Regions from separate parts of the Candidatus Nitrosacidicoccus urinae genome, predicted to be linked through region 3. Evidence: predicted binding sites of a transcription regulator. Region 3 holds the regulator's gene; each other region holds the start of a gene.

Region 1 (11,036 bases), 450 kb from region 3:
TATTAATCCGCTATTTTGAGAGAGCTCAGGAAAAAAACTATTTAACAACTAAGGCTGATCCAAAAATTCTAACTTTATCTTTATTCTGCTATTTAACAGGTATTGCTCAAGAATATATTAGAAACAGTGCTTGTTATAATTTAAAAGAGCAAATTCCTATTATGATGAATCATTTTTTTGCAGGATTTAGTAAAAATTGTGATATTAAATTATTTAACTTAACTATAAATTAATTACTTATTGGTGTAGGTGAAATTATAAATTCTCTAATTAGTTTATTTTGACTAAGCGTAGTAGCAAGTGATCCAATATGATGTACATGGTTTGTACGAATTACCATACTATATTCAAAAAAATCCTCTTTATTGTTAATACGGTAGTTTAAGTTAGAAACAGTAAACCCTTGGTTTTCTGCTAAATAGCGAATTTCTGCCTCTGGTATTTTTTCATGGGGCATAAAACGAATCGAAAGATAAGCATAAGTTTGTACAGGAATTTTACTTTCTAACCACTTGAAAAAAGAGAGTATACCAAGGATAAGAAAAGCGGCTAAAAATGCAGGAAAATAGAAACCAACCCCAATCAATATACCAATAGCAGCCGTAGCCAAAATGGAAGCAGCTGTAGTTAATCCATGGACAGCTACCCCTTGCTGCATAATTACCCCTGCTCCAAGAAAACCAATTCCTGTGATTATCCCTTGAGCCATTCGAGTAGGATCCATTCTGGTATATTCTAAAGCAGCACTGGGAAGCCAATACATTTCATAGGTAGTGACGAGCATTAAAAGACAAGTAGAAAGGCATACTAAAGCATAAGTGCGAAATCCTGCAGGGCGACTATGATAACTACGTTCAAGACCAATAAAAGCGCCTATCACAAGGGAAACCAGTAGCCGTAAAGTAACTTCCGTATAAATCTCTTCTAGCATGATATGCTATATTGTTTTTAGGTTTTTAATAAGCAATGATCTAACTTAAAATATAGTAAGGCTTGGTCCAAAATTAGAATAGCAAATACTTTATCATTATCTTAAATTTTTGTTTGAAAACAGTATAGAGAGGTGAAAATAATGGGCACGAATGTGACAAAAAATTGAACAAAATCAAGTAGAAATTATAAACTAATATTAATATCTAATTGATATTATTAGTGATATAACATATGGCATATATTTTGCTTTGTTTATCTCCAAAGATAAGTAAAATATATACCAATCACTATGTTATCCTTTCTTAAGAAATACTTATTCCCGCTATTATTTGGCTGTAGCTCTATTACAGCCCAAGCAACTATTATGTTCAATCCAATTTATGATGATGTAAACAATAATACAGGTATTGGGTTTGATGATCCAACTATAGTTGGTCCCAATGGGCTGACATTAGGGCAACAACGCCAAGATACTCTCCAAGGTGTATTTAAATATATCAATACAGTGATTAACGAAAATGGAACTTTTAACTTGGAAGTTGGCAGCCTTAGTACTTCATCACCTAGTACTCCATCTAACAGCGATAATATAATCGCTGGTCAACCCCCCTTGGTCTATAGTAGTTTATCTATGGATAATACGCCTACCAATGATATATTGGCACAAGGAGGTGCTAACTATCTTATTCAGAATGGATTTAATAACAGCTTCCCTTCCATCCATATTACTACAGGGGACAATCCCTGTGGAGAGGGCAATTCTCTCTGTCCGGGAGTTCCTTCTGACGTAACTATACCTGATGCTACGATACAGTTTAATTTTGATCAAAATTGGAACAGCAGCTTAGATGCTCCTGCATTTGATCAGTACGATCTTTTCACTGTAGCCCTCCATGAGATTGCTCATGACTTAGGTTTTGATTCCTTTATTAGTGAAACAGGAGCAAGTATTTATGCAGACCAATACGGTATTAATGCCTATACTACCTATGATAGCCATTTAGTGCTTGGAGATGGCACACCACTTATTCCACTTATTAATTCTGCAGGAATATTTGACGTTTCTCCAAGTGCCTTGACTAGCAATAATGTTTTCTTTAGTGGCGAGCATGCTAATGCAGCTAATGGAGGAAATCCTATTCAAGTCTATGCTCCTTCCACTTGGGAGCAAGGCTCCAGCCTAGTCCATCTAAATAATCCAAGTGATTTAATGTACTATTTAATTTATCCTGGTACTGAGAAAAGAACTTTTAGTGACGTAGATTTAGGGATTTTGCAAGATCTCGGTTACAATTTGCATAGTGCTAATAATGGAGGCAATGGAGGCGATAATGGCAGTGGAGGTCAAACTCCTCCTAGTAACGTTCCTGAACCAAGTAGTTTAGCGTTATTCTTATTGGGTAGTATTTTCATTTATTCTCGTAGGAATCTATATTCTGTAATTTAAATTGAAATTTTTTAATTACCTGTAATAATACTAAAGCAACTAAAGCACAAATGGTTGCTGCAATACATAGCCAGTTAAATAGATTAGTATAAATAAGCAAAGTAATTTGGGGATCAATAATATTCTTAGGAATTGCTGCTAAGGTAGCAACCCATCCGCCAAAGTATTGGGAAATACCCGTGACAATAAAATAAACTCCCATCATTAATCCACCTATCTGATCTGGGGTATAGCGGGCAATAACAGCTAATCCTAAACCACTAATCAGCAGTTCGCTGAGTGCCCCAAAACCATAGCCCCAAACAATAAACCAAGAAGAAATTCTACCTTCGGTATTGGAAAAATGTACTGCTATGCTATAAACAAAGAAGCTGGCTGCCATCGCAATAAAACCAATGATAAATTTAGTAGCAATAGAATTATTTTTTTGATTAGTATAAATATAACTCCAAGCAAGAAGAGGGCTTAAGATAAAAATCCAAATAGGGTTTAATGCTTGGAATTGAGCAGGTGCCCAATTAAATAGATGGATTCCAAAAATATAAAACCCCCAATCCACATTACGCAAGATAAACAAGGCTAGCGAGGTAGCCATTTGTTGATAAAAAATAAAGAAAAAAACAATTTGTAAAGTTAAAAGAAAGGTAATAATTAATCCATATCGCTCTTTGCCTTGATTAGTAGCCATTAAAAAAATAAAAAATAGCAATACACTAATCCCAGTTATATATATGAACCAGCGAGCAATATATTCGTTTTTAATAACAAAAGCAGAAAAAAATATAAATATGATGCTCCCGATAAACACTAAACTAAGCCTATCTAACTTTATTGGTTGAAAATCTGGATAAGAGCCAATATGTGCAATACTCTGATGCATCATAAAAAAGTAGCTTAACCCTAAAATAAGCCCAATAGCACTGATTGAAAATGCAATATACCACCCAAAATCACTATGGAAATAGTCATTGATATAGTCTTTTACCCATGGGATGAGTAGCATAGAAATCATAGAGCCTATATTCACTGACATGTAATACAGGGTAAACGCACTTTCTATTTTAGAGTTATCTTGTTGGTAGATTTTACGGATCATATTGCTGGCATTTGGCTTAAATAAGCCATTGCCCACAATAATGACCCCTAAGGCTAGAAACATAAAATCGGTATCTTGCTTAGGTATTGCTATTAATCCATAGCCTATGACAAGGATTACTACGCCAAGCAATAAGGTACGGCGTGTACCTAGCACTTTATCACCCACCCACCCACCAATAACTGGCGTAGTGTAAATGAGTGCAACACAAATACTCCAGCTTAAATTAGCCTGCTGATCGCTAAATCCAAGTTGTTGTACCATATAGTAAACAATCAGCACCTGCATGCCGTAATAGCCGAAACGCTCCCACATTTCAATAACTAAAATAGTGGTAAATGAATGAGTCTGGGAGGATAAAGAAAAGGCTAAATTTACAGGTTGCTTGTCCATAGGTTACCTTGTTTTTTTTATATATTCAGCTATACATTAGAATTATATTTAAATGATTATCATACGCATTAAATTTTAAATAGCTTTATTTAAAATGAAGTTATGGAAGAACAACAGGCTATATCTTTTATCGCAAGGCTACCGAGAATAATTCAATATAAGTTTATCTGGCTACTATTCGGAGTTTATTTTATAGCAGCCTTATGACCAAAATTAGGATTAGATATTTGGCATATCACACTTGGTCAAGTAGTTATTTTTAAGGAATAAGGAAGAAATACCTATCAAAATTCCTTTACTTATGCGGCTTTTTTACTATTTAATACTGGGTTACTAGCTAAACTCTCTAAAATTCAAGTTATATCAAAATATCTTGTTATTTTATTGGTATTTGGCATCTTTGCTAAATTAGTTATACCAGCAATTTCTGCTATTGGTGCCTCTGAAATAATGAGATTATGGCATCGCCCAGATAAAGCTCAAAACATTTTAGCAGGACTTGCTTTAGTTGCAGCTATGTCTATTGCTGGCTCATCCACAGTTTAGTCTTTAAATTCTCAAGGTAATGTTATACTTAGTTTAGATTTAGTGATCATAACAACCCTACTTAGCCCGTTTACAGTACCCTGCATCTTGCACTCAGTAAGTTTCATAACGGTTGGAAATGGTGCAAAAGTTTTAAACGAAATAGCGAGCAGAGGGGTAGGAATACTTTTAGTCTTAAGTATCGTAATACCATCAGTAATGGAAATTATACTAAATTGCTTAATTAAAGACAGAGACTTGTTGCGTGTTAAACTTTATTTAAAGCTCATTAATTTATTTGTATTGCTATTTATGGCCTATGTTAACACCGTTATTTCTTTACCACAGGTGATTGCCCATCCTGATTATGATCTTTTAGCTATTATTTTCCTCATTACCTTTGGTCTATGTGCCTTTATTTTTTTTATAGGCTGGGCTATTATAGGGAAGCTATTACATGCTACCCATTCCCAAAAAACATCACTTATGTTTAGCCTTGGCATGAGCACCAATGGTATTGGGTTAGTACTTGGATCATTAATGCTTACTAATTACCCCTCTGCCATATTAGTTATCGTATTTTATAATTTTGCCCAGCAGATTATGACAGGAGGAATGAATAGGGTTTTATTTTAATAAAACCCTATTGCTTGATTATTTTTACTGCTAAAAGCCTAATTAACTATAGTTTCTTTAGAAACTCTACAAGATCACTCTTTTTAGATGCGGAAAGCCCAATATTCATCTTTGTATTGTACCTTTCCACCATATCTTGAAGTGTTGCTGCAGATCCATCATGAAGATAAGGGGGATGTTGCCATAAACCACGTAATGGGGTAGTCCGCCACATTCCAGTTGCAGTACGGGTAACATAGAGTTTATCATCGGCTACCGTATCTTCCGGTGAATGTGATCGTTCATTAGCATCAGTAAATTTGTCTCCGCTATGGAAATTTGCACAGCCTGCAGCACCATTAAATAATGCCTCACCCCGATTAGCAGCGTCAGGATTAAAGCTTCCTGCAGGTGGAAGTGGTGCAGCTATAGAGAGTTGATAAGATTGTAGTGCAGCCAACTTATCAGTTACTAAATCTTGGGTACCATTAACAATGAACACACCAGGTTTCCAGCTGGGTTTTAGACCAGGTTGATCAGGATTCATATGGGTGCCGATTCTAGGATCTGAAAACAATCCTTACCCTCCCATCTGGGTAACGCCTACATAACAATTCCAGTAAAACAATGATGGTCCATCTCCTGTATAAACCACGCTGTTGATACCCTCTAAACCGTAAGCAGGCGGTATGACCACGTGGTTACTAAGGCCATCAATGTTAAAACGAGGATCAAATAATCCGGGACCCCAAGAATTATAAACATCTTTTTGTGCTTGAGTCAGTGCAGGGGATAGAGCGATAATCGCCCCAGGGTTTAAATCGTGGTTTGGCCAACCATCCAATCGATGACCTATCCCTGCTGAAAATGAATTATCCACAGTCGAGTGACATAAAGCACAGCTCACACCTAATTGAGTTAAGGTACCATTATTGCTTACTTGGCCTTGAAGACCAACAACGGCGTTAAGCTTTAACAAGGTCACAGTAGTAGCAGGGCTAGTGAGATCGACACTACCATCGGCAATGCTCTCTTGTACCGCTTGAGGTAGCGCATCTATGTCTACCTTTAAACCTACGGCAAGAGCAGTTTTTGGATCTACAGCCTGACTAACTACTTCATTCATATGTAACTGGCCAGTCCAGAAAATTTCATCTCCAAAAGTTTCGAAACGAAAGACCTGCTGACCTTGTGTTACTAAGGTTGGATCAAGCGGACCAGAATTGCCTTCTCCAGTGCCAGTTAAACCATAGCTTATGGTTGCAGATATAGCTAATAGTGACCCGCTAGCGAGTGCAACAAAACCTTTTTTATTTATCATTAATCACCTCTTTATTATCCGATAAGGGTTACCTGCGTATGGGGGCGTAACCTTATAAACGCACCGATAAACAATAAACCTAAACTAAATATTCCGAGGGTAGCAGGCTCTGGCACGCTAGATGGGTTATTTGAGGTGATTTTACCGGTAAAGTTTTGCAAGATAATATCACCGCTTGCGGTGCTGATAGTGCCAGTTTGTCCTTGAAAAATAGTTCCGCCACTAAAGCTAGTGAGTGATCCAAACTCAGTGCCAAAAAGAGTACCACTTGAATTGGGTGTGGTAAATGAAAGTGAGGCTGTGTCATTATCTGCATTTTTAAGATTTACACTATATGCAAGTGGCTCATCGATTTGTGCTACCAATGGATCTTGAGTAGCTATCGTATCAAAAACAGGAATAGATAAATCGGGAAAACTAAATGTTATTGAAGTAATTTGACCAATTTCTCCAAAATTCTGGCTCGATCCAGTTGGATCAACAGTCATTGCACCTGAAAAATTAGTAGAAACAGAATTATTATCATTAGTGTTACTTGAGAAGTATTTCGCCTGCCCACTGATATTAAACGACATTGGGCCAGCAATAGCTAGAAAGGGGAAAAACCCAATTGTCATCCCCACTAGCGATATTAGCCATTTTTTTAGACCGGAGGGCTTTATACCCATATTTACCTCCTAAAGATGAAAGATATAAAAAAACGAGATTTAAAAGGTATCGAGGTAAGATAGTGAGTTATAAATGTATATTTAAAATACACCTATTATATTAAGTGCACAATAGTAAGAAATAGTAAGGGTAGGTTTTTCTTTGAAATCTAAAAAAATTAAGATTGTAAATACGCACACTTACTAAATGAGATAGAGGCTAAGTCATGGCTTGAGTAAATACTCAAGAATTCTGATTATTTTTCTAATGGCAAATATATTATTTTGCCGTAGGCTGGGCAAGGGTAGCTTTGAAGAAGGATTATCTTGCACCAAGCATAAAGTGAATTCAGATACTTGAAGAGATAAATAGAAAGATAAAAAACCCGAATTTTTCAATCTACATGGATATCTAAGTGCTTAGAGAGATAAGGTAATGTTTAGTAACAGAGAGCTAAGCTAAAAACCTAGCTAAATGATCGTACCAACAGATAGTAGCAAATCTCATCTGATTATATGCTGTCCAATTAAATCTGCTAAACTAGAGATATGGGATTTTTTATCATTTAGTGCTGGAATATAATGGTATCCTTCCCCTCCTGCCTGTAAAAACAGTTTTTTATTTCGATCAGCCATTTCTTCTAAAGTTTCTAGACAATCTATAACAAACCCTGGGCATACCACATCAATATATTTCACTCCTGCTTTAGCCCATTCTACAAGCAGATGATCTGCATATGGTTTTAGCCATTCCTCTCGACCAAAACGGGATTGAAATGCAATTTGCCAATCTTCTTGCTTTAATTGAAGACGATCGGCTAACAATTGGGCTGTTTCACAACATTGATGGTAATAAGGATCGCCTGCAAGAAAATATCGGTTGGGCAGCCCATGAAATGAAATGAGGAGCCGCTCCCCTCTTCCTTTTTTTTCCCATGTAGCTTTAATATTTTCAGCAAGTGCATCTAAATAACCATGATTGTTATGGTAATGCATAATCATATGTAGTTCTGGTAGCCATCGCCATTTAGAAATGGTTTTTGCAACTGCATCAAATGTAGATCCGGTAGTACTTCCCGAGTACTGAGGGTAGAGAGGAAGGATAATGAGTCGCTTAATATGCAATTGGTGTAATTCTTCAAGAGCTTGTTCAATAGAGGGAAAACCATAACGCATTCCTAAAACTACTTTTACAGATTGCCCTCTGTGATTTAATTCTTTTTGTAAATTATTACCGACCTTGCTTGCAAAGCTGCGTAAAGGAGAGCCCTCTTCTAGCCAAATACTTTGATACAGACGAGCTACAGAATAAGGGCGAATGGGTAGAATAAATCCGTATAAAATAGGCAACCACAGTAAGCGTGGCATTTCTATCACTTTAGGATCGGATAAAAACTCCCTTAGAAATTGGCGTACTCCTGATGGCGTAGGTGTATTGGGTGTTCCTAAGCTAGTCAGTAAAATCCCTGTATGGGTAGTTTGGTTCTGGAAAGGATGGTCATATTCTTTAAAGCCCATAATTTTAATTGTAGTGTATTTTTAATATTTAGAGTTGCAGCTAAGCTTAGCAGGTTATTATATATAACTTCTATCCTAGACAAGCGTTATGAATATTTGTAACATACATTCATGTATGTATAAGTGGGGTTATATAGCTTATCTCCTCAAACATTCAAACAATAACAATCCCCTACTGCTAGGGCAAAAGATTAAACATATTTACTTATTGAGTCACTGAATATGCACCCTATAGCTTCGTTATCTTATATTATTTTTCCTTCTCTTCTAAAATTAAAGAGAAAGCCTAACCCATTTTTATGGAGTATTATTTTTCTAATTCTTGTAGGGTGTAGCGATAAGGGTGCTCAGCAGTTTCAGATGCCTCCCCCTGAAGTAGATGTTATTAGTGCTACACCACAGGATTTTCCACTTACTAAAGATTATGTAGGTCGCTTATCTCCCTATCGCAGTGCTGATGCACGAGCTAGAGTAGCTGGTGTTGTTTTACAGAAATCTTATAAAGAAGGGGATATTGTCCAAAAGGGAGATTTATTATTCCAAATTGATTCAGAGCCATTCGAAGCTGCTTTAAATGCAAATACAGCGGCGCTTGCTCAGGCAGAAGCTACTTATACTAATAATAAAATTGCAGCAGAGCGCGCACGTAAATTAGTTACTAAAGGTTTTGTTACTGAAGCTGATTTAGATAATGCTGAAGCTAATGAACGTACCGCAGCAGCAGCGGTAGAGGAAGCTAAAGCTAATGTACATACTGCTCAAATTAGCCTTGGTTATACTAAGGTAGTTGCTCCCATCACAGGTCGAGCCGATAGGCAACAAGTCACTGAAGGAGCATTAGTAGGTCAACTTGATGCAACTCTGCTTACAACAGTAGATCAAATTGATCCTCTATATGCCAATTTTACGGTTAGTATTACTGAAATGGAGCAAATGCGCCGTGCTAAAAGCGAGGAGGCTACTATATCAAAACTAGGAGATGTAACAGTACAAATTACTTTACCTAGTAAGAATATTTATCCAGAGCTCGGTATTGTTGATTTTTCTGCAAGTAGGGTAAATCCATCTACTGGAGCAGTAGATTTACGTGCTACCGTACCTAATGTAGATTATCATTTACTACCCGGAACTTATGTCACACTAAAAGCAGATTTAGGCACATTACACAATACTTTTCTCATTCCTCAAGAAGCAGTACTCCGGGATGGTAGTGGTGCTTACGTAATGGTTGTAGATCAAGAGAAGAAAGTGGTACGTCATAATGTAATTGCGGAAAGAATGCACCAAGGCAGTTGGTTAATTACTGGGGGGTTAAATACTAATGATCAGGTAATTGTCTCTGGATTACAAAAAATACAGCCAGGTATATCTGTTAATCCAGTTCCTTGGAAAGTAAATAACAATCAATCCACTGATAATTCTAGTAATTAGCTTTACCAAAATTTTTTAAACTATGCCTAATTTTTTTATTGATCGTCCTATTTTTGCTTGGGTTATTTCAATTCTACTAAGTTTAGCTGGAGTACTTGCCATTCTTAGTTTAGGTATAGAATCTTACCCAAATATTGCTCCTCCCCAAATAGTAGTTACCGCAAGATACAATGGAGCAAGTGCAAGTACCACTGAAAAAAATGTCACTCAAGTGATTGAACAAGAGCTTGTAGGAATCGATCATCTTCTCTACTTCCAATCCCAATCTAGCTCTAATGGAGAAACACAGATTACGCTTAGTTTTGAAGTAGGTATAGATCCAGATATTGCTCAAGTACAAGTGCAAAATAAGGTGACCATTGCTACCCCTCGTTTACCAGATCAGGTAGCAAGAGAAGGAATTACGGTTGTAAAGAGTAACCCTGATTTTCTTATGTTTACAGCATTAGTATCAGATAATCCAAATATTAATAGTGATCAGCTCAATGATATCGTTGCCTCTCGAATTAAAGAACAAATAGGTCGTATTTCTGGGGTAGGTAATACAAGACAACTAGGATCTGAATATGCGATGCGAGTCTGGATAGATCCAGATAAACTTCGAGGTTATAGTTTATCTCCTATGGAAGTACGCAGAGCGATAGAAGCACAAAATGTACAGTTCTCTGCTGGTTCTTTAGGCGCAGATCCAACAAAGGATAGTAAACTCAATTTTATTGTTTCCGCTGAAAAACGCTTAGATTCCCCTGAGCAGTTTGAAAATATTATTTTACGGGCTGATCCTAACGGAACTACGGTTAAATTAAAAGATGTCGCAGATATTTCCTTTGGGCGACAAATTTATGGTATGGATACCTCTTGGAGCGATAAGCCTGCTGCTGGATTAGGGATTCAACTCCTTCCTGGAGCAAATGCTTTAGAAGTAGGTAAAAAAGTGCGGGCAAAATTTGACGAACTTGCTGAAGATTTTCCTGATGGAGTTCGATGGTTTGCTCCTTACGATACCGTTCCTTTTATTAAAAAATCCATTGAAGGGGTAACCCATACCCTGCTAGAAGCGGTGATCCTTGTTTTTTTTGTTATGCTAATTTTCTTGCAGAACTTTCGTGC
Region 2 (11,036 bases), 1.1 Mb from region 3:
CTGCTGCTACCATGGAAGATATGTATGAGCGTGCTGAATTTGCTAAAGCACTAGGCTCTACCATTATTATGATTGACCTAGTTATTGGCTATACTGCCATTCAATCTATGGCCAAGTGGGCACGTAAGAATGACATGATTCTCCATCTCCACCGTGCTGGTAACTCCACCTATTCACGTCAAAAGAATCATGGCATGAATTTCCGTGTAATCTGCAAATGGATGCGGATGGCAGGGGTGGATCATATCCATGCAGGAACTGTGGTAGGTAAACTCGAAGGTGATCCACTTATCACTAAAGGATTCTACGATACCCTACTTGGGACTTATGTTCCACAAAACCTTGAACATGGAATTTTCTTTGACCAAGATTGGGCTTCTTTAAACAAGGTTATGCCTGTTGCTTCCGGTGGTATCCATGCCGGTCAAATGCATCAACTCCTTCATTATCTTGGTGAAGATGTGGTACTTCAATTTGGTGGCGGTACTATTGGTCACCCACAAGGTATCCAAGCTGGAGCTGTTGCTAATCGTGTTGCTCTTGAGACCATGATTATGGCCCGTAACGAAGGTCGTGACTATATGAAAGAAGGCCCACAAATTCTTGAAGCTGCTGCTAAATGGTGTTCACCCCTTAGAGCTGCTCTAGATACTTGGAAAGATATTACCTTCAATTACGAATCCACTGATACTGCAGACTTTGTACCTACTGCTACTGGTAGCGTTTAATAAGATTAGGAGAATACTCAATTATGATGACCAATCACGGAAATCGTCTCACCCAAGGGCAGTTTTCTTTTCTGCCTGATTTAACTGACGATCAAATTTTAGCTCAAATTAAATATGCTCTAAAAAACAATTGGGCAGTAAACATAGAATACACCGACGATCCCCATCCTCGTAACACCTATTGGGAATTATTTGGCTTACCTATGTTTGATCTTAAAGATCCTGCTGGAATTTTAATGGAGATCAACGAGTGCCGTAAAACTTATCCTAATCACTATATTCGGGTAACTGCCTATAGTAGTGTTCGTGGTACTGAATCTCCTGCTATGTCCTATATTGTCAACCGTCCTAAGAATGAGCCTGGGTTTAGCTTAGTACGTCAAGAATGGGAAGGGCGTAAAGTCCGTTATACCGTCAGTAGTTATTCTGCCCAAAAGCCAGAAGGTGAGCGGTATTAATTTCTACTAAACTTCTTTATCACGGGTCTTATAAAAAAGACCCGTGATTCAGTTAGATATCAAAGGAGCAGATATCATGAGTCATGATAATAAAAATACAGGTGCGGTTTTAGCTGAAAATTCATCGGTGGATTTAGATGCTGAATTTAAATCCTCTAATATCCAAGAGGTTTTAGATCGGCTAGATAAAGAGCTTATCGGTTTAAAACCTATTAAAACCCGTATCCATGAAATTGCTGCTCTTTTATTAGTCGATCGGTTACGTAAGCAATTTGAGCTTCTCTCTGAAACGCCTACTTTGCATATGAATTTTACTGGCAATCCAGGTACAGGTAAGACTACTGTTGCTGTACGTATGGGGGAAATTTTAAAAAGACTAGGTTATGTACGGGAAGGTCATTTAATTACCGTAACTCGAGATGATCTTGTAGGTCAATATATCGGTCATACTGCTCCGAAAACTAAAGAAGTTATTAAAAAAGCCATGGGGGGCGTGCTGTTTATTGATGAAGCTTATTATCTTTATAAGCCAGAAAATGAGCGGGATTATGGCCAAGAATCTATCGAAATCCTACTGCAAATCATGGAAAATAATCGAGATGATCTCGTGGTTATTCTCGCAGGCTATAAGGATAAGATGGATCGGTTCTTTTTAAGTAACCCAGGAATGCGTTCCCGAATTGCCCACCATCTAGATTTCCCTGATTATACTCCAGACGAGCTCATGGCGATTGCTAGAATTATGCTGGCTAACCAAAATTATCGCTTTAGTACTGAAGGAGAGAAAGCATTTGCAGAATATATTCCAGAACGAATGAAACTTGAGCATTTTTCTAATGCTAGATCTATTCGTAACGCCCTTGATCGTGCCCGTCTTCGTCAAGCCAATCGATTATTTGCATCTCGGGGTAAAAAATTAAATAAGATTGATTTGATTACTATTGAAGCAGAAGATATCCGAGCCAGCCGTATTTTCAAATAGATAAGTACTAAGATAATTAATTTCTGTAGATAAAAAATAATAATCATTAGCTCAAGAAAGTGGTATAAATGAAATAATCGTTTAATAATATAGATAGCTTTGCTATTTAGGATAGATAGGGAGGAGTAGGTTGTGAATATATATGATAATGACAGCAACGAACTATCACCCCTTCGGACAATGCCGAAGACCATTGATGCGGTTCATTTTAATCGTGTTCGCTTAGCACTACGAAGAATCAGCAACCCCCTACAGATACCATTACCTAAGCATCGAGGTCTTTTGATGCTCCTAGATAATAAAGAATGGCTCTGCGTAGATAGCTTTCATGCAGATCGACTCATTCTTGCATGGCGTTCTTTTGATACGAGCCATAGGCAAGGGATTCATGAACCTATCTCCTGTAAGCTTAGCTTTTATCACATGCACGCAGGATTAATCATGGGATCGGCAATTGAACACCTTAGCCAAACACTTGCCCAACAACTTGAGGAAGTACGTCCTCATTCCATCAAAGAAGGAAAGACTTCCTCTATCGCTTAATTATTTCTACTAAAAAACTAATATGCTTTAATTAAAGCGCCCGTTTTTAGATAGCTTATATTTTATTTACTCTCTTTCTTATTTTGAGCTTCATAGGTTTGAATAAAGCTATTAGCTTCATCAATCGCAGATTCCATTTCACTTACTAATTTGCTCACATCAGTTTTAATTCCATCTAAACTACCCTGTAAAGAAGCAATCGCTTTTGCATTTAAGTTATGCTTTAAAAAAAGCACTTGATCATGGAAAGTAGTTAGGACTGGATTCATTTTTGCTGCGGCCCGTTTCATAGATTGCAACAACTTTTCGTAATGTGCTCGAGTTTCAATCAGTTCCTGCCTGCTTTGTGCTTTTAGCGAAGCATTACTATACTGCTCTAGTTCTCCTTCCCATTCTGCAAATAGGGCATCGGCAACATTTTCAACAGATTTAATTCGGTTATTGACTGCTTTAGCTTTTGATTCGCTATCTTCATACTCTCCATTCATTTTTTTATACATCACCTCCAAGTCCCCACCATCAAAATTAACGACAGAAGAAAATTGTTCGAGAGCTGATTGGAATTGATCTTTAGCGTCTACTTGGGCATCTCTTACTTTTTCAACTCGGCTAGTAAGAATATCTCGCTTCTGAACGCCAAATTTTTCCATAGTGTTGTAATAAACAGTCTCACAACCCATGAGAAATAAGGTGATAATAATAATGTTGAAATAGCGAACTTGATTCATGGTGGATACAAAATGATTTATGAGAGTAACAATTTACTTATTGTTTAAATTTTTTAGATTTAAGCTATTAAAGTAATAATAACAAAATGGATAGAAAGGGAAAAATTTTTATATTAGGGCTATTTACTTTAAAAATAGCCCTAAATTTTTTAGACTAATCCTTCAATTTTAAGTACTTGTTGCACTTGAGCATCTTGCACTAAGGTATCATGAAAGCGTTGTAAGTTAGCGTAGGGCTTAATCCCATCCTTGAGTGCTTTATTGCCCCATTGGAGCATAGGAAGGGCATAGGCATCTACTGCAGTACGCTTATTGCCTACAATGTGATCTTTACTATCAAGGTGATTTTCGAGTAACTCATAGCGCTTAGCGATTAATTTTCTTGCGGCAGCACGAACAACTTCTAGATCTTCCTCATCCTTAGAAGTGGTATAGCGTTGAGGAAAATAGAAAGGATAGAAAGCAGGATGTAAATCCCCCGTCATAAATAACAACCAACGATCAAACTCGGCATTTCCACGTAAAGAACCGTCAGAGCCTAAATTTGATTTAGGAAAACGATTGGTTAAATACTTAAGAATTGCACCTGACTGGGTTAAGGTCCAGCCTTCTCCTGTATCTAATACCGGTACAGCACCTGCGGGATTTAATTTAATAAGTTGTGGACTACCAATCTTTACTGCCTCTGCCCCGTAAGACTCTCCAATCCACTCAAGCACAATATGAGAAGCTAAAGAGCAAGCTCCCGGTGAATAATAAAGCTTAATCACTATTAATCTCCTTACCAAAATCAAATTCATGTGTTTTGGCTAAATATTCATCAAGAAGCAATAAAAATATCTTTTTGAATGTTTAACCAGAATAGAAGCCACTTATTAAGTAGCTTAATAAAAGTATAGAGTGAAATACAAAACTTGGCTAATAAGGTCTTTAATCCCTTGAATTTATACTCTTTAAGTACCATATACTTTAATGTTATAGCATTTTAATTTTCTTAGGCTAAGGGATAAAGCGATGAAACAGCGACAGGTCATTCAAACCGTACAAGGGCGATCCACTTATGATGGTGCCGGAGTACACATTAATCGAGTGATGGGTACATCTCAATTACTTCAATTAGATCCGTTTTTATTATTAGATGAATTTAAATCTGATAATCCAAATGATTATATTGCAGGATTTCCCGATCACCCTCATCGAGGATTTGAAACCGTCACTTATATGCTTACAGGGCGGATGCGTCATAAAGATAATCAAGGAAATAAGGGATTGTTGACTGCAGGTGATGTGCAGTGGATGACAGCAGGTCGTGGTATTGTTCATTCAGAGATGCCAGAGCAAGAAGATGGATTATTGTGGGGTTTTCAGCTTTGGGTTAATTTACCAGCTCAAGATAAGATGACTGCCCCCCGTTATCAAGATATTCAATCAGAGCGTATTCCTATTTTTGAAGAAAATGGAGTAAAAGTAAAAGTGATTGCTGGAGAAATCAATGGCTATAAAGGACCTGTAGATGCTCCTACCACCCAGCCTATTTATTTGGATATGGAATTACCACCTCAAGCTAGCTATAGCTTATCTTTGCTTGATCACTATAGTGCATTTATTTATGTTTATGTAGGATCTGCTCAAGTAGGTAACCCTATTAAAACGATAAATCAAGGCACCCTTGCGGTGCTTGATTCAGGAAATACAATCACCATAACTACAACAGATGAATCTGCCAGATTATTATTTATCGCAGGTCAACCACTTAAAGAGTCTATTGTGCGCTACGGACCTTTTGTCATGAATAGCAAAGAAGAAATCCAACAGGCACTTGCAGATTACCAATCGGGTATTTTATAAAAAATTTTATAAGGGATTTTTATTTTCTGAGTTCAATATGACAAAAAACGACATTTTTAGTCATAACCTGCCTATTTAGGTCAGTAAAAATACCTAGTATTTCTGGGATAAAATACATAACTAATTGATTAATCTATTTAAGATAAAATTGGCACGGTAATTGCTTTATATTTTATCGAGTACTAAAGTACTTGGTAAGATGGTTTTCAAAGGTAGCATAAATTGCCTTTGTTTTGGCTCCTAATCGTGGTGTATTAGGAGCCTTTTTTTGCTCAGAAAAAAATATCCTGTCTTTTTTTATTCCTATCAAAAATAAATCTCCCCTATTTTCCGCCTGCAACTAGCTTTTAAATAAATTTTTTGAGTTAAATTTCTCTACTTCCTTGATTATTTAAGATCATGATCTATAGTTGACAATTGATATAATAAATACAAAATAGTGCATCTTATCCAACGCTTTAGTGTTTTGTATCAATACACTATGGAGACTTGGATTAATGAAAGTAACGAAAATATCTGCTGCACTCGCCTTGAGTACAGCTTTTACAATAAACGCTCACGCAGCCCCTTTAGTCTCAAATGGAGATTTTTCTCAGTCCACCTATAGTACAGCCAGCCAAGTAGGCGATAGTGGTACCACATCTTATGGACAAGGACTCGCTGGCTGGACAGCGACTGGTTATACCATTTGGTATCCTAGCGTACAGGATTCTATTGACGGACCAGTAGCCAATCAATTTACTAATGATACTGGCACATCTCCAGATAACGCTCAGAATTTACACTCTACTATGACAGGTACGGATGCCAATGGAACTAGTATGAATATTGGTGCCTTTGTCGGGTTAGACGGAGATCAGACTCAGGATCAAGACTTTTCTAATGGGAATACTGTTCAAGCTTCTATCTCTCAGACGATCAATGGATTAACAGCTGGGCAAAACTATACTGTTAGCTTTGATTGGGGCGCAGCCCAACTACAAGGTCGTACTGGAAAAACTACTGAGCAGCTTCAAGTTTCTCTAGGTAATGTACCTCTATCTCCAAGTGGGACTCTCCCAAGTGGTGCTCAATCTACAGCTGTTCTTGATAATTCTAGTGGTGGATTCACTGGCTGGCAATCTCAATCTTTTACCTTTACCGCCCAAGGTGCTAGCCAAGTGTTAAGCTTTCTTTCTGTAGGTACTCCAGGCGGACTTCCTCCTATGGCAGTATTAGCTAATGTAGCTATGGTAGCGGATGTTACTCCTCCTAATAATGTGCCAGAGCCTGCTGCAATTATTTTATTTGGGACGGGGTTATTTGGATTAGCCTTCTTTATGCGTCGCTATAGCGCAAATTTATTATAATCAGTATTTTCAATGGGTTACTAGGAAAAACTCCCTAGTAACCCATTTCTCTCGTATAGTAGTACATACCTTGAGGGTGTTATTATTGCTAATATCTGTTTATATTTCAGGGGTTATAAAATTTACTAGCCTTCTCTGTGAAGATAGACTTCAAAAATAGTATAAATTTCTCGATAAATTAATATTCTGCTTTTTTTCATTTTTTACCTGCCATTTTTCCTCTACCAAAACGTATAAATGCTTTACTATATAATCTTTTTCTTCTTGAATTTTTAAAGAAATAACCTATTTTTACTTTAGGCTGATTATAAAATAATAAAAATTACGTCTTATCCAATGCTTTAGCTACGTAATTAGTTATGTAACTACTTTAAGGAGGCTTGGATCCATGAGATCATCGAAAATATCTGTGGCACTTGTTTTGAGTACAATGCTTGCTAGTGCACATGCTATATCTCCTCCTCTAGTTCAAAATGGGGATATCTTTGATACTGTTAAGATAAGCTCAATTCCTGTCAATGGTTCTATGCAGCTTGATTCTAAAAGCAGTAATGATGGTTCTCCTTCTGTGCTAGAATCTGCTACAGTTACTCTATTTGGGACTGGGTTATTTGGATTAGCCTTCTTTATGCGTCGCCGTACCATTGATTTATCATAACTATTTGCCTTACTAAAAAAAGCCATTGTATGATGGGGGCTACTTGGAATATCTATTCCAAGTAGCCTTTTTTCATATAAAACATCACTTATTTTATGAATGAACTCACTGTTACCATCTTACATCTATCTGTTTGGTTGTTTTTACTCTGTGCTATTTTTGTTCCCTTAGAGCGCGTATTTAAAATTGAGAAACAAGCTTTTTTTCGCTCTCAATTCTGGGTGGATCTTGGTTATTATATGGTCAATGGAATAGTCTCTGGCATCATGCTGACACCGCCTTTAGCCATTATGGGCGGCTTTATTTACCAGCTAATTCCAATCCATATTCATGAAGCCATTAATGGGCTTTCTGGAGGTGCTCGCCTTGCTTTATCACTCACAGTAGGGGAATTAGGTTTCTACTGGGCCCATCGTCTGACTCATAAGGTTCCTTTGCTTTGGCGATTTCATGCTATTCATCATAGTGCTAAAGAGGTAGATTTTTTAACCAATACCCGTGCTCATCCGGTAGATATTCTTTTTACCCGGATTTGTACTTTTCTACCTGTACTTTCCTTAGGATTGACTGGGGATTCATCTACGGTAACTGCATTGTTTTTAGTCATTGGGGTAACGTGGGGATTTTTTATTCACGCAAATATCCGCTGGCGTTTTGGATTTTTGGAGAATTTTATTGCCTCTCCTTTTTTTCACCATTGGCACCATACTAATATGGGGCAGCGGGATAGAAATTATGCCTCTATGCTACCTATCTTAGATCATATTTTTGGGACTTATATTTCCCCTAAACACTGGCCTACTCAGTACGGCATTGATGCTCCTATGCCTGTTTCATTTTTTGGCCAACTCATTAAACCTTTTCGTAATCTTTACGCTTCAACTACCCGCCGTACCTCTTAACTATAAAAACTCTAAGAGCTTTAGTCATTTTCTATTTTAATTTTTTATTTATTTTAAATTTTAGTCATAATTTTCAATTAGATATATTATCTAAGTATTTTTATATATGGTATCTGTTTTCTAATAGCCCAAAATTGATACTGACAAAAATAAGCAATCGTGCTTACCCAATAGAATATCTTTCTTAGAAGAAAGATATTAACCTCATCATTATGATGAATAATTAGATCTTATCTTAAATAAGCTCAATAATTGGCTTTTTGTTACCATGAGCGTCACTGACAAAATAGATACCTAAATATGTACTTATAGGCGCATATTATCAATAAGTTATCAATTATAATTGATAATTAAGTATGTAATTATATTGTAATATATTGTAAATGGCACGAGTGTTGCTCTATATCTCAAGTAACTTTTTATGTAACTAAATGATATAGAGGTTAATCTCAATGAAACTATCAAAAATATATACAGCACTTGCTTTTAGCACGGTACTTGCCACTAGTGCCCATGCCAATTTAATTTTAAATGGTGATTTTTCTGATGCTGGTGGTATCACTACTCCTACTCAGTTTGGTACTGCAAGCGGTAATGGCTATACAGCATCTAACTTTATTGCAAATTGGACTGGAAATGATGGCTATGAGATCTGGTACCCAAGCGCATCAGATGCGACTACCATGAATGCTACTGGACAATGGACTAGCACTGGTCAAGAAATGCTCTGGGGTCCTGTTGCTCCACCACCTAGTGGGAGTGGCTCGTTCGTAGGTCTAGATGGTGATCAGACAGCTGGTGTCCAATCTAGTATTAGCCAACAAGTCACAGGTTTAACAGCCGGCCAACAATATACCCTAACTTTTGATTGGGGTGCAGCTCAAATGCAAAGCCGTACCGGTGGTACCACAGAATTTCTACAAGTTTCTTTTGGTGATGATACACAATACACTGGTACTAATGGTGCACAAAGCACTATTCCTACAGGTAATGATCTTTTAAACAACGCTTCTGAGGGCTTTACTGGTTGGCAGTCTGCAACTATGACCTTTACCGCAACTGCAACAAGCCAAGCCTTAACATTTCTTTCTGTCGGTACCCCAAGTGGGCTTCCTCCTATGGCATTACTCACCAATGTATCTATGGTAGCTAATCCTAGCGTGCCAGAGCCTTCTATGATGATGCTATTTGGTACAGGATTGTTTGGATTAGCTTTCATAAGCCGCCGCTGTGCTGTTACGCTAGGGTAGAAATCTTTATTATTTTTTCATAAATTAATCCTCACATTTATAAGGGCGTAGTAATATGCCCTTTTTTTATGGTGAAATTTCAGTAGATAAGAAATAATTATTCTCTTATGATATTCCCACTATTAGGAAGGTTAGATAGTATATAAAGATTTAAATTAAAAATTGGAGCGTAATGAATGAAATTACCATTAGAGGTAACTTTTCGTGATACTGAATATTCACCTGCGGTGGAAGAAAATATAAAAGAACAGGCAGATAAACTACACCAATTCTATGAGGAAATTATTCGCTGTCATGTGATTGTAGAAAAAGGGGATAAACACCACAATCATGGCAATATCTACCATGTAAGGATAGATTTGACTATTCCGGGAAAAGAGCTTGTGGTCAGTCGTGAGCCTGAAAAGAATCATGCCCATGAAGATGTCTATATTGCTATTCGAGATTCTTTTCGAGCGATGCGCCGCCAACTAGAAGATCATGTACGCCGCCAGCGGGATCAGGGAAAGCATAGCAAAATATTACCTGATGAAGACGAGCAAGATAAATCTTCCTGATAATTTATCCTAATCTTTTAGGGTTAATTTTCTATTTGGGGCGCCTGTAAATCTGCAATCTATTCAAATTACCCACTATACGAAATCTCATCTTAAAATGCAGGAGTTTTCTGAGGTATCTGAATGCCAAGGAAAAATTCTTGAATCTGAGAATGTTTGGGTTCATATCCAAGATTTAGCAGATTATAAAACTTTATTGCACCTTGCGGCATTGTTTAATATTCATCCGTTAGCGGTAGAAGATATTTTTAAAAAAGAACAGCGTCCCAAAATAGAGCCCTATGAAGAGCAATTATTTATTGTTCTAGGATTACCTACTATTGAAGACAATACTTTAAAAATTAGAAGAGTAGGGTTATTTCTAGGAAAAAACTATTTAATCAGTTTTTGTGATGGGGTAAATAACCCCTTTACAACACTTCAAAAAAAATTACACAAAAAAAACAATACGATTCAAGCACACAGTATCGATTATCTTTTTTATACCTTGGTTGACTCTGTAATCGATCAGGGTTTTCCTTTGTTAGAGAGTAAAGGAGAAGAGGTTGAGAACTTAGAAGAAATTTTATTATTCCAGCCTACCCGAACTGAATTGACTCACATACATCGATTAAAGCGAGAATTATTACATTTACGACGAATATTTTGGCCACAAAGGGAAGTGGTTAACGCATTGTTACATATGGAAAGTGATTTAATTAGATCAGATACCCAAATATATCTTCGAGATTGCTATGATCATAGTATCCAGCTCATGGAACTATTGGAGACTTATCGAGATATGGCAGGAAATATGCTCGATCTGTATCTCTCTAGCATCAGTAATCATACCAATGAGATTATGCGAGTACTGACTATCATTTCCACCATCTTTATTCCATTAACGTTTATTGTGGGAGTTTATGGGATGAATTTTGAGTCAAACAATCATAATCCTTGGGCAATGCCAGAATTAAGATGGCATTATGGCTATCCGATAGTGTGGCTAGTCATGATTTCTATTGTGATTGGATTACTAGTATTTTTTAAAAAG
Region 3 (11,036 bases):
GAGAATTTGAAATTCATGATGGTAAAGTACCTGCAAAAGATTCCTATGATAATTTTGATTTTGACGACAGTGATGATGATGAAGATTCTGCAAGTAGAAATCTTCTCTTTAAACAGTATTACTCTTTAGTGTCTAAACCTACTGATCCTGTTTTCCCAGAGCACTTTACTCCTGCACGCCCATTAAAAAAGAAACCAGATCTTAATAAGGAAGGAATTCCTGGTGATAAATTAGTTTCTAATAATTGATATCTACCTCTCCTCTACATGGAGTTTTCTATAAATTGATTTCTTAAATATCCTCTATATCCTTACTTTTTAAGTATGGATACTAAAATAATTCAGTTAGGTATTGCTGTTCTTGAAACTGAGGCTAAAGCAATAGCTGATCTTAAAACTAGAATTGACAGCAATTTTATAGCTGCATGCAAGTATATGCTCTCTTGTACTGGGCGAGTTATTGTTTTAGGTATGGGGAAATCAGGTCATATTGGCAGTAAGATTGCGGCAACCTTAGCAAGTACTGGAACACCTGCCTTTTTTGTACATCCCGGAGAAGCAAGCCATGGTGATTTAGGGATGATTACTGATAAAGATGTAGTACTTGCCCTCTCCAACTCTGGAGAAACTGAAGAGATTTGTATGCTGATTCCCCTAATTAAACGCTTGGATATCCCTTTAATTGCATTGACTAGCCGATCTCAGTCAACCTTAGGAAAAATGGCGGATGTGCATATTAATATTAGTGTTGCGCAAGAAGCTTGTCCTTTAGGGTTGGCACCTACGGCAAGCACAACAGCGACCCTTGCAATGGGTGATGCATTAGCCATTGCATTATTGGAATCTAGAGGGTTTACCAAAGAGGATTTTGCACGATCTCACCCTGGGGGACAGCTAGGTCGACGTCTTTTACTGCATATTAGAGATATCATGCACCAAGGTACAGATATTCCAATAGTTAGGGATCATGACCTTTTGAGCCAAGCTTTGTTAGAGATGACCTCTAAGGGGTTAGGTATGACAACTGTTATAAATAATGCAGGAGAACTCGTAGGAATATTTACTGATGGGGATTTACGCCGATCTTTAGATCAAGGGGTAGACATTCATCACACTTTGATCGCACAAGTAATGACAGTGAATTATAAATCTCTAGGTCCTGACCAACTTGCTGTAGAAGCATTAAGTATTATGGAGCGTTACCGAGTTAATGCCTTACCTGTCGTAGAATACTCAACTCAAAAATTAGTGGGTGCTTTAAATATGCACGATTTACTCCGTGCAGGTGTTTTATAAAAAAATAGTAATTGAATTTTATGGACGATCTTTTTACTAAAGCTTCGAAGATTAAACTAGTTATTTTTGATGTAGATGGTGTTTTAACCGATGGAGGACTTTTTTTTGATTCTAATGGACGAGAAAGTAAAATCTTCTATTCTAGGGACGGTCATGGAATGAAAATGCTACAAAATACCGGAGTCAAAATTGGAATTATTACAGGACGTACCTCTGATGCTGTTCGTCAAAGAGCAAAAGATTTAGGTATTGTTTGTGTATATCAGGGGCAAAAAGTAAAATTAGCTGCCTATAAAGAATTGATTGATGAGCTTAAATTTGAATCTTATGAAACTGCTTATGTAGGAGATGATATAGTAGATCTAGGTGTTATGAAACAAGTAGGCTTATCAATTGCCGTGCAGGACGCTCATCCTCTAGTAAAAGAGCAGGCCCATTGGATAACCCCTAATGTAGGAGGAAAAGGGGCTGCTCGTGATGTTTGTGAACTCATCATGAAGGCACAGAATACCTTCCAATCCCAATTGGAGTAGTACTATTAGTCGTCGATTCCAATTCAGAAGTATTGTTACAGTCCTTTCTATTATCTTCTTGATAAGCTGGACAACTTTAATAAAAAAACCGCTCCCCAAAAAAGTTGGCCATAGTCCACACAATAAAAAATATAGTATTGACTACTTCATGGATAACTTTATATCCACTGGAATAGATGAGCAAGGATTACCACATCATACTTTAAGTGGCCCTAGGATGGTTCATTACTCTGACAATGATGTGATTGATGTAACTACTCCTTATATCGTCTTTTATCAGAAAGATGTTTCTCCAAAATGGAGTGCTATTTCTGAAAGAGGGCTGACTAAAGGTAACAGTGATAGAATTTTCCTTGTAGGAAAGGTAGTTATTCACCAGCTAGATGAAAATGGTATCGAACTAGATGATATGACAATTTTTACTAGAAATGTAAGGATAGAATTGGAGAAAGAATATGCTGAAACTAGCCAACCAACCACTATGTTTAGTCCTTCAGGGAGAACAGATTCGGTAGGTGCTCGACTCTATTTTAATGAAGATCGAGTAGAGCTCATATCACAGGTTAAAGGAGATTATGTATCAACAGGTAAGCCTTAGTTTTATTATTTTTGGGCTTATTATTTTAAATTTAAACTGGACAATCGTACTTGCCTCTAGCAATAGTACTGAAGAAAAACCTATTCATATTGATGCTAATCGTGGAGAGCTAGATGATCGTAAACAAACAGCTATCTATTACGGCGATGTTCATCTTACTCAAGATGATATGAAAATCGATTCTGATACTTTAACCATCTTCTATGATGAGAACAAAAAAATTGAAAAAATGATTGCAGTAGGAAAACCTGCATGGTTTCACCAATTACCTAGTGATGGCTCTAAAGAAACAAAGGCCAAAGCATTACGTATGGAATATGTAGATAATAAATCAATGATATATCTCTTTAAAGAAGCCCATGTATGGCAGGGAGAGGATGATTTTACAGGAGATTATATAGAGTATGATACCGAGCGTCGTATTGTTAAAGGGCAAGGAGGAGAAAAAGGAACAAGTACAGGGCGTATCCATGTAACAATTTATCCTAATGAAGAAAATAGTACTGCTCAAAAAGATAAATTAGGTTTTATAGCAAATACATCTAAGAAAGAGAAAAAAGTAACTAAAAACTCTTTACCAACTAATACAAACTTAGAGAATCATACTAGTAATAAAGAGCACCCTGAGCAAATAAAAAGCGATGGCTATACTAAGACAAAATTAAATCTTCGATCAGAGGCTAGTACAAAAACTAAAATATTAGCACTATTACCAGAACGTACACCTATCACTGTCCTTAAGACGAATGGCGAATGGTCCCAAATTACAGCTGCTATTAGCGGAAAAATTTTAAAAGGCTGGGTAGTCTCACGTTTTATTAATATTGAAGCTAAACATCAAGAGTTAGAGGACTTAAACTTATCAGAACCTCAGACTAAGATAATGCCTGAGAAAGATGACATTAATGCTAAAGAAGATATAAAACTGCCTAAGAATGAAACAATAGTTACAACAAAGGATAAAGGTACCTTAGAGATAATACCAGAGGATGAATTAAAATCTTCTGAAATAGAAAAGTATGAAATTGAAGAGACTCCAGCACTTGAGGGCGATCTCTCCGATGGGCGTACTAAAACATGGCTAAAACTACTTGATCGCCCTCATCGTAAAGGTAAAGAAACTGCTCTTATTCCGCCCCGAACTCAAGTGGTGATTTACGGTCATCAGGGACCTTGGGCTCATATTGCTACCCTTGTGAATGGAAAAGCAGTAAAGGGTTGGGTAAAAGAGAATGATATTCGGCTTAAAGAAGGGGATGATCTAGAAGAGTCATCCTAAATTTATGAATCATGTAGTAAATAAATTATCTATAAGCAAACTTGCTGCTAATCATCTTGCAAAATGCTACCAATCTCGCTGGGTGGTAAAAGACGTTTCAGTAGAGCTTTTAAGTGGTGAGGTAGTAGGTTTATTGGGCCCTAATGGTGCTGGAAAAACTACTTGCTTCTATATGATAGTAGGATTAGTTCCTCCAAATAAGGGGCAAATTTCTTTAAATCATCACAATATCACTCACTATCCAATTCATCGTCGTGCCAAGTTAGGTATTAGCTATCTTCCTCAAGAGGCATCTGTATTTCGTAAACTTACTGCAGCTGAGAATATTACAGCCATTGTTGAAACACGAAATAATCTAACCAAAGCACAACGTGATTACTTAGTAGATAGTTTACTTAATGAATTGCATATTACTCATGTAAGGAATACGCTAGGAATGAGTCTCTCAGGAGGAGAGAGAAGACGAGTAGAGATTGCAAGAGCATTAGCAGTAGAGCCACAATTTATATTGTTAGATGAACCATTTGCGGGTGTGGATCCTATTTCGGTGTTAGACATACAGGATATTATCCGCCACCTTACTGATAGAGGAATTGGCGTGCTTATCACTGATCATAATGTTCGAGAAACTTTAGGCATTTGTCAACATGCCTATATTGTGAATGCGGGAGAGGTGATTGCTAGTGGCAAGCCTCAAGAAATTCTTAATAATGAACAAGTCAAAGAGGTCTATCTAGGTCATAACTTTAATCTATAATATTTAGTACTTAAAAAATCATAATAAAAATGAAAACCGGACTCCAATTACGATTAAAACAACAGCTTGCATTAACCCCTCAATTACAACAATCAATTCGTTTATTGCAGCTTTCCTCAATTGATCTCCAAAATGAGGTTCAACAGATGCTGGAATCCAACCCACTATTAGAACAAGCTGAGCATGAAGAAGAACATGTTATAAATAATGAAGAATCTAAAGATTCAACCTCTACTCTACTAGAAGAGAATATACCTGAAGATCTTCCCATAGACGCAAATTGGAGTGATATTTATGATTACTCTTTATCTCCAAAACCATCTAAAGATGAGTTCCTCTTTGACATAGATAGTATTAAAAACACTCAAGAGACGCTACAAGAGCACCTACTCTGGCAAGCTTATTTAAATACTACGAGTGAAAGAGAATTTTTTATTGCTAGTAAAATTATTGATGCTATTAATGAACAAGGCTATTTAGATAGCTCGTTGAAAGAAATAATAGAAGCTATAGAAAAAAATATCGTAGTTGAATCTGAGGAAATTCAGGAAGTTTTATCTAAAATACGCAACTTTGATCCTCCAGGCATTGGTGCAAAGGATTTAAAAGAGTGTCTTTTATTACAGCTTAATCGCTATCCAACTGATACTCCATTATTAGATCTTACTAAGTGGCTTGTGCTACGCCATTTATCTGATTTGGCAGAGCGTAATTATGAAAAAATAATTAGGGCAATTAACTTATTGCCAATAGGAGAAGAGCTAAGTAGAGAAAAATTAGATTTAATATTAAAAATGATCCGTTCTCTTAATCCCTATCCAGGCTATCAAATACAATCCAATAAAACTGAATATATTATTCCCGATGTTTATGTCACCAAATCTAATGGTTGCTGGAAAACTGAATTAAATCCAGAGATCATTCCTCAGCTTAGAATCAATAGTTACTATAAGGATTTAACTCATAAAAATAATAATGCACCTGCTACGCAGAGTTATTTGAAGGATCAACTTCAGGATGCTCGCTGGTTTATTAAGGGAATACATGTTCGTAATGAAACTTTGCTAAAAACTGCTACCTGTATTGTTAAATATCAACGGAGATTCTTAGAATATGGCAATGAAATAGATATATGCCCATTAATATTACACGATGTTGCAAAATCTATTGCTATGAATAAATCAACAGTATCTCGTATTACTACTAATAAATATATGAATACTCCTTGGGGGGTTTTTGAATTAAAATACTTTTTTTCTAGCGGTATAAAAACAGAAAATGGTGAAGGTTATTCCTCAACTGCTATTCGTGCTGCAGTTAAAAAATTAATAGCACAAGAACCAGTAAATAAACCTCTAAGCGATAACGCTATTGCACTAGTGTTAGAAAAACAAGGTATTAAAATATCTCGTCGTACAGTTACAAAGTACCGGGAATTTTTGAATATTCCCACATCTAGTGAACGAAAAAAATCTTCATAAATTTTAATAAATATAGTTATTAACACTATATAAATTACTATGAAAATCTCTGAAATCCTTACCCCTGAACAAATTATTATTGATTCTTTGGCAAGCAGTAGTAAACAAGTACTAGAGCAGCTTGCTAAATTACTTTCCCATGGTACTTATGGGCTGGAGGTAACAGATATTTTAAGTCATTTACTAGGTAGGGAACGATTAGGAAGTACTAGTATTGGTAATGGTATTGCTATTCCCCATGCTCGAATAGAAGGAAGTCCATATACTATTGCAGCATTTATCCGTTTAAAAAACGGAATCGATTTTAATGCCATTGATAATAAACCCATAAGTTTATTTTTTGCTCTATTAGTACCTGAAAAATCTACAGATGATCATTTAAATTTACTTGCTCAGTTAGCAACCCTATTTCGTAATCCTAAACTGTGCCAATACTTGCAAGAAGTTAAAAATTCTCAAGATTTATTACAAACTCTAATAGAGTGGGACAACAAGCCGAGTTTATCTAAGTAACTTAGTGCTATAGTATTAGCTATTTAGATTCATGAATCTAGCTACTAATAATAGTATTATGACTCATGGTGTATTACTTGTTATATTTAACCTAGGCGTACTCCTTACAGGAGAGAGTCGAGTAGGTAAAAGTAGTCTTGCCTTAGAATTAATTCAACGAGGTCATCGCTTAATTGCTGATGATGTACCCATTTTCCATAAAGACAGCGATAACCAAAAATTAATAGGTAGCTGTTCCCCCATCCTACAAGATTTTCTTGAAATACCAAGTTTAGGTGCTGTTAATATTAGAAAAATATATGGGGAGCAAGCTATTATTTTTGAACACGCCCTTGATTTTGTAATCCATTTAGATATAGAGAAAGAAATAGAACCTCTCAGCCGTAATTTAGGGAAGTGGGAGCAACTTGGTATTTCAGTTACCCAACTTACACTACCAATTACAGAGCGATTACCATTAGCTTCTATAATAGAAATCGCTGTTCAAGATTATCAACTATATCAAAATGGCTATGATTCACTCTTAGAACTAGAACAGCGTCAGTGTATATAGTGTATTTTGAAAAATTAAGGATCGCTAAGTATAGGCTTTCATGAAATTACAAATTATTAGCGGGGTATCTGGCTCAGGAAAAAGTATCGTTCTTCATTTCTTAGAGGATCAGGGTTACTATTGCGTAGATAATCTGCCAGTTGATCTACTCCCCCATTTTGTAGAAAACGTGGATTGGAATAATCCTCATATTCATGGAGCTGTTAGCATTGATGTGCGTAATTTTTCACAAGAACTAGCACATCTTCCTCATATTTTAGAAAAAATTAAAAAGATGGGAGTAAAGTACTCCATAATCTTTCTTGACGCAGATGATGCAACTCTGCTTAGGCGCTTTAGCGAAACTCGTCGTAAACATCCCTTAAGTAATATTCCTTTAGCCAAAGCTATTCAAGATGAGCGAGATTTACTTGCAGTCATTACGCAAAGGGCAGATATTAAAATTGATACGACTAATACAAATATATATCAGCTTCAGCACCTCATCAATATATATATAGCAAATGATCGAACAACGGAAATGTCACTATTATTTCAATCTTTTGGATATAAACATGGCGTTCCGCTTGATGCAGATTTCGTATTCGATGTACGTTGTCTACCTAACCCATACTGGGAGCTGCATTTACGCTCTTTAACGGGGCAAGATAAAAGTGTAATTTCTTATCTTGAAAATCATAAGACAGTACTTCAGATGAAAGAGCATTTAATCCATTTTCTACAACAATGGTTAGCAGAATTTAAAAAAACAAATCGTAGCTATCTTACAATAAGTATTGGCTGTACCGGAGGTCAGCACCGATCAGTTTATTTAGTAGAACAATTAAAATCCCACTTTCAATCCATTCATAGTCATGTCCTTTGCTATCATCGGGATTTAGTATGATGGTAAGCGTATTACTGATCACTCATAATAATATTGGTTTAGCTTTACTTGATAGCGTAAGTGATGTATTAGAGTATCGCCCACAACAACTGGAATTGTTACGTGTTACTCGTACATCTAATCTAGACTCACTACAAGCACAGGCTCAATCTCTAGTGAATAATTTATTAGATAAAGGAGATGGAGTACTTATTCTAACTGATATGTATGGATCTACACCTAGTAATATTGCTTGCCGCTTGGCAAAAAAGAATCATATACAAGTTGTATCTGGGCTAAATCTACCTATGCTTATTCGAGTACTTAACTATCCTGAATTAAGTTTAGATGAATTAACAGGTAAAGCAGTAAGTGGTGGAGCACAAGGAATTTGTGTATGCAGCTAACAGGGAAAAATAAAAAATGGTAGAGGACAACATAACTATTATTAACAAGCGAGGGTTACACGCACGAGCTGCAGCTAAATTAGTAACTTTAGCTTCTAAATCTAAAAGTAAAATTACAATTAAATATAATGAAAAAGAGGCAAATGGCAAAAGTATTATGGGGATTATGATGTTAGCTGCGTCTCAAGGATCTTGCTTGCAAATTAACGTCTCTGGTGCTGATGAAGAAAAAGCACTTATCCAAATTAAAGAGCTTATTAATAATCGCTTTGATGAGGGCGAATGAGAAACAAAAAATTGAACCTAATAAATAAATTATATCTAGATAAGTACTATGGCGCTTGAATTACACGGTATCGGTGCTTCCCGAGGAATTAGTATAGGAAAATCCTATCTTTTAGTACAAGATCAACCTAAAGTTAATAAATATACACTTGCTCCTCCTCTCCTCGATCGAGAGATACAAAGATATCAAGCTGCGTTAGCTGCTGCTAAAAATCAACTGCATAGTATTTTAGAAAAAATCCCTGAGAGTATCTCTACTGATATTACTGCCTTTATTCACATGCGATTACTTATGCTTGAGGATAAAGCGTTTACAACTGCTCCAATCCAAATTATACAAACAGAATGCTGTAATGCCGAGTGGGCATTAAAACTACAGGGTGACATTTTAGCAAACGCCTTCAATGAGATGGAAGATGCTTATCTCAGAGATCGCAAAAGTGATGTAAATCACATCATTAATCGCATTTTGCATATTCTCATCAATCCAGAGAATTTTGGTTATGATTATCTTACCCGGCAGCTTAAAGATTGCATCGTACTTGCCAATGATTTAACGCTATCTGAAGTTATTTTGATGCAACAACAAGAAATTGCAGGATTTGTCACTGAGCACGGTGGCCATAACTCCCATTTAAGTATTCTTGCCCGTAGTTTAGGTATTCCTGCTATTGTTGGTCTACAAGGTGCTCAGCATTATATACAAGACAATGAATTAATTATCATCGATGGTGAGCAAGGCATCTTACTAGCAGGTGCACAAGATCTGCTTATTCAAAAAGCTCAAGAAAGAAAAACCGCCTATCAAAAGCGGCTTATTGGGCTTAATAAGCTTAGAAATCAGCGAGCTATCACTCTAGAAGGGACAACCATTAATTTAGAGGCAAACATTGAACTACCTGAAGAGTTACCTTTAGTGACCCAAGCGGGAGCAGAAGGTATAGGGCTTTATCGTACAGAATTTTTATATATTAACCGTACTTCACTTCCCGATGAAGAGGAACAATTAGAGGCTTATACTCGAGTCATTCATGCTTTAAATGGATCGCCAGTTACTATTCGTACCATTGATTTAGGTGCAGATAAAACCGTAGATGATCATGCTATTTCTGCTCCGATATCTACTAGTTCTTTAGGGTTACGTGCTATTCGTCTTTGCCTACGAGAGCCCAGTATTTTTCGCCCTCAGCTTAGAGCTATTCTCCGAGCTTCAGCCCATGGGCCTGTACGCCTATTGCTACCTATGATATGTACTTTACAGGAAGTAAAGCAAACTATAGTCTTACTTAAAGAGTGTAAACAGGAATTGAAACGACAAGGATTAAAATATGATCCTAATTTACCTATCGGTGCAATGATTGAGATTCCTTCTGCAGCTATTTGTGCGGATATCTTTGCTCAGCATCTGGATTTCCTCTCCATTGGTACCAATGATCTTATTCAATACACACTGGCAATTGATCGAATTGATAATGAGGTAAATTATCTTTACACACCTTTACACCCAGCGGTACTACAGCTTATTTATCATACGATTTCTGCAGGAGAGAAAAGAAACATAAGTGTTTCTATGTGTGGAGAGATGGCAGGTGATGTACATTATACTCGCTTACTTCTTGCTCTGGGGTTAAGGACTTTTAGTATGCACCCTTCCTCTTTATTGGAAGTAAAGCAAATTATAGCAAAGAGTAACCAGCAGGAACTGTCAAAAGTTACTCAGCAGATCCTAAATTGCCATGAGTATTCTGAAATACAAATACTATTAGAACATCTTAATAAAGATTTAATTACTCAATCGCTTATTTCTTAAACTATCAAATATTAATAGTTAGGTTGTTGATTAAATAATTTTCAACAGCACCTTTAAGTGTGGACTATAGCTTAGCTTTATATAAGCTCCTTTTAAATTATCTTAGATTTTATTAAAAGCGTAAACCGTCACAATTTGTGGCATTTTTACTTCCTAAGATCTATATATTTTCTCAGGTGTAGATTATATTTAGAAGTATAATGTATATATATATTTAAAATAAAAGAAATAAATTATATTTTTAAGGTAGCTAATAAAAATAGGTATATATGATTACTGAAAAAACCATCGAAAAAAATAATAATCAAAGTGAACAGCAGGGTAAAAAAGCAGATAATTCAAGCTCAGATGTAAAAAATTGATCTAAGAATCAATTTAAAAAAAATTAGTTGTATTTTTTGATGGTACATGGAAGCAGGAAAATACAGATACCCCTACAAATGTATTTAAACTTTTTGAAGCTACCTGTAGTTACAGTATTAATATTGATAGTTTTCTCAAGTCTGAGGAAGAAAATAGCGATAAGAGTGAGGATATAAAGAACGATAAGAGCAAAAAAACGGAAAAGGATTACCCATACCCACAGCTCGTTCACTATGTTCGTGGCGTTGGTACAGGAGTATTGGATCGATTGATAGGGGGTGGAACTGGTTTTGGTAT

What was found. Region 3 encodes sigma-54, which starts transcription at its own class of promoters, with help from an activator protein. Its sites were predicted from a motif close to TGGCANGNTNCNTGCTT; they were not measured.
Region 1: the regulator sigma-54 is predicted to act here: its motif matches at 1,166-1,182, upstream of OOL07_RS05965 (PEP-CTERM sorting domain-containing protein).
Region 2: the regulator sigma-54 is predicted to act here: its motif matches at 8,581-8,597, upstream of OOL07_RS03040 (PEP-CTERM sorting domain-containing protein).

Annotation. Positions count from the first base shown of each region.
Region 1 is NZ_OX241534.1:1,202,191-1,213,226, forward strand. It holds gene OOL07_RS05955 (TetR family transcriptional regulator C-terminal domain-containing protein) at 1-233, shown strand, start outside; gene OOL07_RS05960 (MgtC/SapB family protein) at 230-931, opposite strand; gene OOL07_RS05965 (PEP-CTERM sorting domain-containing protein) at 1,223-2,380, shown strand; gene OOL07_RS05970 (peptide MFS transporter) at 2,343-3,869, opposite strand; gene OOL07_RS05975 (hypothetical protein) at 4,254-4,415, shown strand; gene OOL07_RS05980 (hypothetical protein) at 4,614-5,030, shown strand; gene OOL07_RS05985 (hypothetical protein) at 5,077-5,586, opposite strand; gene OOL07_RS05990 (hypothetical protein) at 5,590-6,330, opposite strand; gene OOL07_RS05995 (PEP-CTERM sorting domain-containing protein) at 6,345-6,998, opposite strand; partial or broken gene hemH (ferrochelatase) at 7,491-8,495, opposite strand; gene OOL07_RS06005 (efflux RND transporter periplasmic adaptor subunit) at 8,718-9,926, shown strand; gene OOL07_RS06010 (multidrug efflux RND transporter permease subunit) at 9,949-11,036, shown strand, end outside.
Region 2 is NZ_OX241534.1:594,010-605,045, forward strand. It holds gene OOL07_RS02990 (ribulose-bisphosphate carboxylase large subunit) at 1-728, shown strand, start outside; gene OOL07_RS02995 (ribulose bisphosphate carboxylase small subunit) at 752-1,186, shown strand; gene cbbX (CbbX protein) at 1,263-2,168, shown strand; gene OOL07_RS03005 (hypothetical protein) at 2,301-2,711, shown strand; gene OOL07_RS03010 (DUF2959 domain-containing protein) at 2,774-3,439, opposite strand; gene OOL07_RS03015 (glutathione S-transferase family protein) at 3,589-4,209, opposite strand; gene OOL07_RS03020 (pirin family protein) at 4,454-5,287, shown strand; gene OOL07_RS03025 (DUF642 domain-containing protein) at 5,785-6,636, shown strand; gene OOL07_RS03030 (hypothetical protein) at 7,025-7,294, shown strand; gene OOL07_RS03035 (sterol desaturase family protein) at 7,390-8,196, shown strand; gene OOL07_RS03040 (PEP-CTERM sorting domain-containing protein) at 8,649-9,446, shown strand; gene OOL07_RS03045 (HPF/RaiA family ribosome-associated protein) at 9,623-10,003, shown strand; gene corA (magnesium/cobalt transporter CorA) at 10,071-11,036, shown strand, end outside.
Region 3 is NZ_OX241534.1:1,651,318-1,662,353, forward strand. It holds gene OOL07_RS08150 (MlaA family lipoprotein) at 1-248, shown strand, start outside; gene OOL07_RS08155 (KpsF/GutQ family sugar-phosphate isomerase) at 324-1,295, shown strand; gene OOL07_RS08160 (KdsC family phosphatase) at 1,316-1,828, shown strand; gene lptC (LPS export ABC transporter periplasmic protein LptC) at 1,887-2,426, shown strand; gene lptA (lipopolysaccharide transport periplasmic protein LptA) at 2,404-3,705, shown strand; gene lptB (LPS export ABC transporter ATP-binding protein) at 3,710-4,462, shown strand; gene OOL07_RS08180 (RNA polymerase factor sigma-54) at 4,492-5,943, shown strand; gene OOL07_RS08185 (PTS sugar transporter subunit IIA) at 5,983-6,456, shown strand; gene OOL07_RS08190 (phosphoenolpyruvate carboxykinase (ATP)) at 6,488-7,009, shown strand; gene rapZ (RNase adapter RapZ) at 7,050-7,895, shown strand; gene OOL07_RS08200 (PTS sugar transporter subunit IIA) at 7,892-8,281, shown strand; gene OOL07_RS08205 (HPr family phosphocarrier protein) at 8,298-8,567, shown strand; gene ptsP (phosphoenolpyruvate--protein phosphotransferase) at 8,616-10,376, shown strand; partial or broken gene OOL07_RS08215 (T6SS phospholipase effector Tle1-like catalytic domain-containing protein) at 10,768-11,036, shown strand, end outside.